2 regions of the Micromonospora citrea genome follow, and region 1 is predicted to be linked to the other one. Evidence: predicted binding sites of a transcription regulator. Region 1 holds the regulator's gene; the other holds the start of a gene.

The links. Region 1 encodes HrcA, which represses chaperone genes, less so after heat shock. Its sites were predicted from a motif close to GGTTNGCACNCTCNNNNNGAGNGTGCNAACC; they were not measured.
Region 2: a site for HrcA is predicted at 2,476-2,506, ahead of GA0070606_RS12490 (FmdB family zinc ribbon protein). Genes of this name have one in related genera too.

What each region holds. Positions count from the first base shown of each region.
Region 1 covers NZ_FMHZ01000002.1:4,997,652-5,002,245, reverse strand. The annotation lists gene GA0070606_RS22960 (16S rRNA (uracil(1498)-N(3))-methyltransferase) at 1-503, opposite strand, end outside; gene dnaJ (molecular chaperone DnaJ) at 554-1,699, opposite strand; gene hrcA (heat-inducible transcriptional repressor HrcA) at 1,773-2,795, opposite strand; gene GA0070606_RS33765 (DUF4870 domain-containing protein) at 3,040-3,702, shown strand; gene hemW (radical SAM family heme chaperone HemW) at 3,754-4,594, opposite strand, start outside.
Region 2 covers NZ_FMHZ01000002.1:2,748,750-2,753,343, reverse strand. The annotation lists gene GA0070606_RS12510 (Fur family transcriptional regulator) at 1-372, opposite strand, end outside; gene GA0070606_RS12505 (DUF2231 domain-containing protein) at 569-1,051, shown strand; gene GA0070606_RS12500 (hypothetical protein) at 1,199-1,591, opposite strand; gene GA0070606_RS12495 (hypothetical protein) at 1,697-1,879, shown strand; gene GA0070606_RS12490 (FmdB family zinc ribbon protein) at 2,085-2,471, opposite strand; gene GA0070606_RS12485 (5-formyltetrahydrofolate cyclo-ligase) at 2,655-3,272, opposite strand; partial or broken gene GA0070606_RS34005 (diguanylate cyclase) at 3,358-4,594, shown strand, end outside.

The sequences.
Region 1 (4,594 bases):
GCGGCGGCCCCGGCGATCCGGCGCGCGACCCGGGCGGTCGACTCGTCCGGGGTGCCCGCCACCACGGGCAGCCAGGCGCGCCGGGCCTGCTTGGCCGCCTCCCGGGCGGTCGCCGCCCACTTCTCCCGCGCCCGTACGCCCCGCTCGCCGCGCCACTGGGTGACCGAGCGGGCCGCCGCCCAGGGCACGATCTCGTCCACCCCGACCTCGGTCATCGCCTGCACGGCCAGCTCGCCCCGGTCGCCCTTGGCGATGCCCTGCACCACCACGAGGCGTGGGACGGACGCGTCGGCGTACCCCCGGGAGGTGATCTCCAGGTCGAGCGTGCCCCGGCCGACGGCGGTGACCACGGCGGCGGCCGTGCCACCGCGCCCGTCGGCGAGCAGCAGCTCCTCGCCGACGCGCAGGCGTTGCACGGTGGCGGCGTGGTGCCCCTCGGGGCCGTCGAGGGTCAGCCGGTCGGCGGTGGGCAGCGACTCGACCAGGAACAGCGGTGCGGACACGATCAACAGGCTAGCCGTCCCCGGCTGCTCCGGGGACGGCGAGCCGTCGGTCAGGCGTGACCGTTGAACGCGTCGCGCATCCGGGAGAAGAAGCCGCCCTGCTTGGTCAGCTCGGCGACCTCCTCGCCCCGGGTCTTGGCGAAGTCGCGCAGCATCCGTTCCTGGTCGGCGTCGAGCTTGGTCGGGGTGCGCACGTCGAGGTGGACGTAGAGGTCGCCCCGGCCGGTGCCGCGCAGGTGCGGCACGCCCCGGGCGCGCAGCCGCAGCGTGCTGCCCGGCTGGGTGCCGGCCTTGACGTCGACGGTCTCCTCGCTGTCGAGCGTCTTGATGGTCAGCCGCGTGCCCAGCGCCGCCGCCGTCATCGGCACGGTGACCCGGCAGTGCAGGTCGTCGCCCTTGCGGGAGTAGACGTCGTGCGGCCGCTCGTGGATCTCCACGTACAGGTCGCCGGCCGTGCCGCCGCCCGGGCCGACCTCGCCCTGCTGGGCGAGTCGGATGCGCATGCCGTCCTCGACGCCGGCCGGGATCTTGACGGTCAGCGAACGCCGGGTGCGGACGCGGCCGTCGCCGGCGCAGGTCGGGCAGGGATGCGGGATGGTGGTGCCGTAGCCCTGGCAGACCGTGCACGGCCGGGCGGAGACCACCTGGCCGAGGAAGGTGCGCTGCACGGACTGCACCTCGCCCCGGCCGCCGCACGCCTCGCAGGTGGCGAGGTGGGTGCCGGCGGCGGTACCGGCGCCGGAGCAGGTGGTGCAGAGCACGGCGGTGTCGACCGTGATCGGCGCCTCGACGCCGAACGCGGTCTCGTGCAGGTCCAGCTCCAGCCGCAGGATCGCGTCGGCGCCCGGCCGGGTCCGGGGTCGGGGACCCCGCGAACCGCCGGCCGCACCGCCGAAGAAGGCGTCCATGATGTCCTGGAAGCCGACGAACGGGCCGGCGCCGCCGGGACCGCCCGGGCCGCCCGCGCCCCCGCCGCCCGGGGCGAGCGGGTCGCCGCCCAGGTCGACGATCTGCCGTTTCCGGTCGTCCGAGAGGACCTCGTACGCGGCGTTGATGTCCTTGAACTTCTCCTGGGCCTCCGGGTCCGGATTGACGTCCGGGTGGAACTGCCGCGCCAGCTTGCGGTAGGCGCGCTTGATCTCGTCGTCGGAGGCTTCCCGGCCAACCCCGAGAATGCCGTAGTAGTCCCTGGCCACTGCGTTCCGTGTCCTCATGTTCGTCTCGCGTTGCGCCGGTCGTCGGCCGGAGCCGGCCGTCGGCCCTGACTGGTCAGTTCTGGGCCAGCAGCTCGCCCACGTAGCGTGCCACGGCCCGCACCGTGGCGATGGTGCCGGGGTAGTCCATCCGGGTCGGCCCGAGCACGCCGAGGCCGCCGACGCTGGTCGAGCCCGGGCCGTAGCCGGTGCTGACCACCGAGGCGGCGCGCAGGTTGTCGATCTCGTTCTCGTCGCCGATCAGCACCCGCGTCGTGCTCGGCTCCGCCTCGCCGATCAGCTTGAGCATCACGACCTCCTCCTCCAGCGCCTCCAGGATGGGGCGCAGCGAGCCCTGGAAGTCGAGCAGGCCGCCGCGGGTGAGGTTGGCGGTGCCGGCCAGCGCGATCCGCTCCTCGTGCCGCTCGATCAGCGTCTCCAGCAGCACCGTGGAGAGGGTGGTCATGGCGGGCCGCAGGTGCGGCACCGACTCGTCGACCAGCGCCTGCACCAGCGGCGGGGTCTCCGACATCCGGGTGCCGACCAGCTTCTCGTTGACCAGCCGGCGCAGGTCCGTGACGTCCTCGGCGGGGATCGGCGCGGGCAGCTCGACCAGCCGCTGCTCGACCCGCCCGGTGTCGGCGATCATGACCAGCATGAGCCGCGTCGTGGAGATCGGCACCAGCTCCAGGTGGCGCACCGAGGAGCGGGCCAGCGACGGGTACTGCACGACGGCGACCTGCCGGGTGAGCTGCGCCAGCAGCCGGACGGTGCGGTGCACCACGTCGTCGAGGTCGACGGCGCCGACCAGGAAGCGCTCGATCGCCCGGCGCTCGGCCGGGCTGAGCGGCTTGACCCGGGACAGCCGGTCCACGAAGAGCCGGTAGCCGCGGTCGGTGGGCACCCGGCCGGCGCTGGTGTGCGGCTGGCGGATGTAGCCCTCCTCCTCCAGCACGGCCATGTCGTTGCGGACGGTCGCCGGGGAGACCCCGAGTTGGTGCCGCTCGACCAGCGCCTTGCTGCCGACGGGCTCCTGCGTGGCGACGTAGTCCTCGACGATCGCGCGCAGCACGGCGAGTTTGCGCTCGTCGAGACCCATCCTCCCCACCTCCCTGTCGCACGTCGGGCCCGGCACCCGAGGGGCCGGGCGGGCCGCTGGCACTCGTCCGTAGCGAGTGCCAGTCTACGTCGGCGCGCCCGGCCACGCGATGATCGACCTTGGACCGGTCGTCCGAGGCGTGCCGGGGGACGGCCGGGGCGACGGCCGCCAGGGCCGATCATCCCGACAACCCGGCCGGTGTCGCTCTGGTGCGGCCTTGCCGGCTGCACCTACCGTGACGTCCATGACTGAACCACCTCGCCCTCCCGGAGCGGGGGACCCCGGCGACCGGCCGGACCTGGCCGCTCCGTCGGGGGTTCCCGGCCCGCCCGGCGCCGACGAACCCACCGCACCACTGTCCGGGGCACCGAGCCCGGGCGGCCATCCCCCGCCCGGTGGCCATCCGCCGCCCGTCGGTGACCAACCGCCGTCGGGTGGCTACCCGCCGCCGGGTGGCTATCCCCCGCCGGGCGGCTATCCCCCGCCAGGCGGCTATCCCCCGCCAGGCGGCTATCCCCCGCCGGGCGGTGGCTACGGCGCGCCCACCGCCGGCTACGCCAGCAACGACGACAAGAACTGGGCCCTGATCGCCCACTTCGGCGGCGCGCTCGGGGTGATCGTCGGCGGCGGCCTCCTCGGCTGGGTGGCGCCGCTCATCGCGCTGATGACCCGGGGTCAGCAGTCGCCGACCGCCCGGGCGCACGCCGTCGCGGCGCTGAACTTCCAGATCACCTGGGCGATCGCGAGCGTGCTGAGCTGGGTGCTCACCCTGATCACCTGCGGGATCCTGTTCTTCGTCCCGATGCTCGTCTGGCTCGTGCCGCTGATCTTCGGGATCATCGGCGGGGTCAAGGCCAACGAGGGCGTCCTCTACCGCTACCCGATGAGCTACAGCTTCACCAGGTGAGCCGGCGCCGGCCGCTCCCCCGGCCGGCCCCGGCCACGTCCCACCGGCCGCTCAGGGCAGCAGGTCGCGGACCACCGCGTCGGCGAGCAGCCGCCCGCGCAGGGTCAGCACGGCGCGGCCCGCCGCGTACCCGGGGGCGGCCAGCAGGCCGTCGGCGAGCGCCCGCGCGGCCCCGGCCCGGCCCGCGTCGTCCAGCGCGGCCAGGGGCAGCCCCGAGGCGAGGCGCAGCCGGAGCATGACGTCCTCCATGTGCGCCTCGTCGGCGGTCAGCACCTCCCGGGCCAGGCCGGGCGACTCGCCGGCGGCCAGCCGCTTCGCGTACGTCGTGGGGTGCTTGACGTTCCACCAGCGCACACCGCCGACGTGGCTGTGCGCGCCCGGGCCGAGGCCCCACCAGTCGGCGCCGGTCCAGTAGAGCAGGTTGTGGCGGCACCGGGCCGCCTCGCCGCGAGCCCAGTTCGACACCTCGTACCAGGAGAGACCGGCCGCGCCGAGGGCGGCCTCCGCGGCGAGGTAGCGGTCCGCGGCGACGTCGTCGGAGGGGTACGGCAGCTCGCCGCGCCGCATCCGGGCGGCCAGCCGGGTGCCGTCCTCCACGATCAGGGCGTACGCGCTGACGTGGTCCACCCCGGCGGCGACGACCTGGTCGAGGGAGGCGGCGAAGTCGGCCTCGGTCTCCCCCGGCGTGCCGTAGATGAGGTCCAGGTTGACGTGGTCGAACCCCGCCTCGCGGGCCTCGCGGGCGGCGGCGACGGCCCGGCCGGCGCTGTGCGTGCGGTCGAGGATCGCCAGCACCCCGGGGGCGGCGGACTGCATGCCCAGCGAGATCCGGGTGTAGCCGGCGGCCCGCAGCGCCCTGAGCGACTCCGGCGTGACCGACTCCGGGTTGGCC
Region 2 (4,594 bases), 2.2 Mb from region 1:
TTCCGCCTCGTCGACCTCGAACCCGTGGGCGATGTCCGGGTCCAGGCAGGGCGCGTTGCCGACCGCGCAGTCGATGTCGGCGATCTCGCCGCAGCCCCGGCAGACGACGTGGTGGTGGTTGTCCCCGGCCCGCGCCTCGTAGCGGGCGGGGCTGCCGGCCGGCTCGATCCGGCGGGACAGCCCGGCCCGGGACAGCGCGCCGAGCACGTCGTAGACCGCCTGGGTGGAGACGGAGTCGAGGCGTTCGCGGACCCGCCGGGTGATCTCCTCCACCTCGAGGTGGCCGCCCGCCGCCAGGACGTCGAGTACGGCGAGGCGCGGCCGGGTGACCCGCAGGCCCCTCGACCGGAGCAGTTCCTCCCCACCGGACATGCGCCAATGACAGCACGCGGTGACCAGGCCGACGATCGGCCTCCGGTTCGGGGTGGCCCCGGCCACAGCCCAGCCGGTGGTGTGCAGGGTGAACCGGAGCGGTCCGCGGCGCGTGTAGCCGGTCGACAGGGCCTGGGCGGGCCGACCGGCGCACCGTACGCTGGCAACCCGCGACCGCGTACCGCCGGAGGTGTCGATGTTCAAGGAGATCCTGGGCCTGCCGGCCCACGTGCTGGTCGTGCACGCGGTCGTCGTGTTCGTGCCGTTGCTGGCCCTGCTCGCCAGCGCCTACGTGGCGCTGCCCAGGTTTCGGCCCCGGCTGGACTGGGCGGTGGCGATCCTCGCCGTGGTGGCGCCGCTGACCGCCTTCGTCGCGGTCGAGTCCGGCGAGGAGTTGACCGACGCGTTCGTCGCCCGGGGCATGCAGGGCCCCATCGTGGACCAGATCTTCGAGCACTCCCGCTACGGCGACATCCTGTTCCGGTACGTCCTGCCGCTGGCCGTGGTGTCGCTGCTGCTGCTCGCGGTCACGAGCGGCCATCCGCGGGTACGGAGGCTGCCGTCCTGGATCACGCCGGTGCTGTCGGTCGCCGTGGTCGCGCTAGCCGTCGTCAGCCTCGTCTACGTCTACCTCACCGGTCACTCCGGCGCGGAGACCGTCTGGGGCAACACCCTCTGACCCTCCCTCGTTCCCTCTTTCCCTCCCGACAGCTTCGGCGATCTTGCACTTTCGGCCCCCGGTTCGTCCCTCTTGTGCGGGTGCGACGGGGCAGAAAGTGCAAGATCGCAGGGGAGTGGGGAGGAGAGGGGAGGGCGGGCGGAGGTGTCAGAAGAGGCGGCGGGAGCAGAGGAGGCAGACGAGGAGCACCAGCACGATGCCGGCCACCGCACCGACGCCGTACGTGAGTCGCTGGGCGTGCTGTTCCGCCGTGTCGAGCCCCGCCATGTCCTGCGGGGGCAGCCGCCGGGGCGGCGGGGGGCGCAGGTGCACCGGCGGTCGCCAGCCGGCCGGCGGAGGTGTGGTGGCCGGCGGGCCGGCGTAGCCGCTCCCGGGCGGCGTGCCGGTCGGTGTGCCGGGACGTTCGCCGCCGGGCGGCGTGGTGGCAGGTGTGCCGGGATGTCCGCCGCCGGGTGCCGGCAGGGCCGGACCCCCCTCCGGCGGAGGCTCGGGCCGCCGCCAGTACTCGTCGGGGGCGCTGCCGGAGGTGGGGGTCGTCACGCCGTCCGACGCTACCAACGCGAGGGCCCGACGACCGGCTGGACGCGGCCGCCCCGCCGGCTCGACGTCGGTGACCGGGCCGGCGCTGCGCTAGTCTTGCCGCTCGTGAGCACCGAGTTTCCGGGGACGCCGGCCGTACGCGGCGACGACGACCGCACGGTCGACCTCAGCGACGACTTCGTGGTGCTGCCCGAGCAGACCGCCGACGACACCGACCGGGGCTGGGGCGAACGCTCCGGCGGCAACGACGACTGGCTGCTGGCCGAGCGCCCCCCGCACTGGGACTGACGTCCCGCCGGGCCGCCGGTCCCGCCCGGCTGTGGAGAACCCACCGGGCCTGTGGATAACCACGATCTGCCTGTGGATGACGCGTCGGTCCTGTGGACAACCAGGGGTGAGGTGACGGCTCACCGGCGGGCAGGCGTCGACCGTTCCCCCGGGCAAGCGACGACCCGGGGCGGCGAGGGCCGGCCCCGGGTCGGTGCGGCGGGCGTCAGGAGGCGCTTGCGGTGCTGGCGGCCGGCGTCTTGCTCGCCCCGCCGCTGGAGCCGTTCGAGCTGGTCGAGGACGAGGACGACGACGAGGCGGTCGAGCCGTTCGACGAGCCGGAGTCGCCGGACGAGGACGAGTCGGACTTCGCCGGCTTGGTCGCGCCGGTGTTCTTGCCCGTGTCGGCGCCCGAGGAGCGCGAGTCCGTCCGGTAGAAGCCGGAGCCCTTGAACACGATGCCGACCGAGTTGAAGAGCTTGCGCAGCCGCCCCTCACACGCCGGGCAGTCGGTCAGCGGCTCGTCAGAGAAGGACTGCACCGCCTCGAGCTGGTGGCCGCACGCGGTGCAGGCGTACTGGTACGTGGGCACGTTCTCCTCCGGATCAGGCACGGCCGATTGGCACTCGACGTCTTCGAGTGCCAATGGTGCGTCATCGCCCCGGATTCGTCCAGCGGAAGTGTGGGGCGCGACACCCCGACGCCCGGAGCGCCGTCCGCCCCGGCACCAGCTCCGGCGCCGGTCGCGCCGCCGGGGACGCCGTCCGCCCCGGCACCAGCACCGGCGCCGGTCGCGTCACCCGGCGGCGGCGTCCAGCGTACGCAGGCCGTCGGCGGGCGTGACCACCGCGCGTACCGGGCGGTCGTGCGGCTCGGCGGGCAGCACCCCGACCAGCTCACCGTCGTGCAGCGGGACCACGGTCACGGCGGTCGCCGGCACCCGGGCCAGCGCCCGGTCGTACGAGCCGCCGCCCCGACCCAGCCGCAGCCCCCGGCGGTCCACCGCGAGCGCCGGCACCACCACCAGCTCCGCCCCGGCCACCGCGTCCCGCCCCAGTCGCGGCCCGGCCGGCTCGCGCATGCCCCGCCCGGCGGCCACCAGGTCGCCCGGCCCGGTCCAGGCGGCCCAGTCGAGGTCGAGGTCGTCGCAGAGCACCGGCAGCAGCAGCTCGCCTCCCGGCGGCAGCGCCCCGTGCAGCACCGCCGGCAGGTCGGGCCCGCCCGGCTCGGAGCCGACCGGCACGTACGCCGTCATCCGGCGCGGGCGCAGCCGGCGTACGAGTGCCACCAGCTCGGCCTGGACGCGCCCGGCGGCGTCGGCCCGCCGCGCGGCGGTGAGCGCCCGGCGGGCGGCGAGCACGGCGGCGCGGGCGTCCCGCTTCGCCGCTTCCGCTTCATGAGAAAAATCGGGCACGCAACACTCCTGACGCAACGTTTGTCACCTGGTTGCTCTGTGTCAGCATCGCAAGCGACGGCGGCGGAACTTCCGGGGGGACCGAGTGACGCTACGCGGGCGGTTGACCACAGCCTTCCTGGCGGTGGTGCTCGGCCCGGTGGTGCTCGGGGCGCTCTTCGTCGGCTCGACAGTGGTGTCGGTCGACCGCAGCCGCTCCACCGAGCGGCTCGCGGTGGCCGCCGCGGCCGTGCGCACCTCGGTCGACGCCCTCTGCCAGCAACTGCGGGCCGCCGCCGACGCGGTGGCCCTGACCGGCGACCGGCCGGGCGCCGCGAGCCAGGTGGTCAGCCGTGGCCTGGCGACCGGCGTGCGGGTCACCGACGTGACCGGCCGGGTCACCTACGCGACGCCCGGCGGGCCGGCGGAGCCCTGGCGCGACTGCTCGGCCGCCACGCCGTCCGCCGGCCCGGTGCGGGCGCTCGCCGCCCGGGTCGACCTGCGCGACCGGTCCGGCGGGTCGCTGGGCACGGTCGCCGCCGCGCACCCGGTCGACCCGGCCTTCGTGGCGCGGCTCGCGGCCGTGACCGGCGTGGCGGTCACGCTGCTCGACGACGCCGAGGCGCCCGTGCGGCTCGCCCACAGCACCGAGTCGACAGGGGTACGCGACGCGGTGCTCGCCGCCGCCGGCACGCTCGACGGGGAGCGGGTCACGGAGACCGCCGACGGCCGTTACGTCCGCCGGGTCGGTCCGTCGGCCGGCCAACCGCTGCCGCTGGTGCTCTCGGTCCCCAGCGAACAGCCGCCCGGCCTCTACCCGGCGCTGCTCGCGGCGGTGCTGGTGGCGGCCCTGCTGGCCGTGGTGGCCGCCTGGCGGCTGGCCCGGGTGACCACCCGTCCGCTCGGGGAGCTGGCGGGCGCGGTGGACCGGGTGGCCCGCGGCGACCTGACGGCCCGGGTGCCGGTGCGCAGCCGGGACGAGATCGGACGGCTGGCCGGTGCCTTCAACCGGATGACCCGGGAGACGGGCACGTACGTGGCGGCGCTGACCAGCAGCCGCGACCAGCTGCGCGGGCACCTCGCGGTGCTGGGCGACACCCTGGCCAGCACGCACGACCTGCAACGCATCCTGCGCGTGATCCTGCACAGCGCGATCGCGGCGACGGGCGCCCGGGCCGGCGCGGTCCTGCTGGTCGACGACGGCGGAGGGCTCGTCGCGCAGTGCACCGAAGGGCTGGACGAGCGCTGCCCGCCGGACGACCGGGCCGGGCCGCTGCGGGTGCCGCTGGGCAGCGGCGTGGTCGGCGCGGTCGCGGCGACGGGCGAACCGCAGCGCGGCCGGG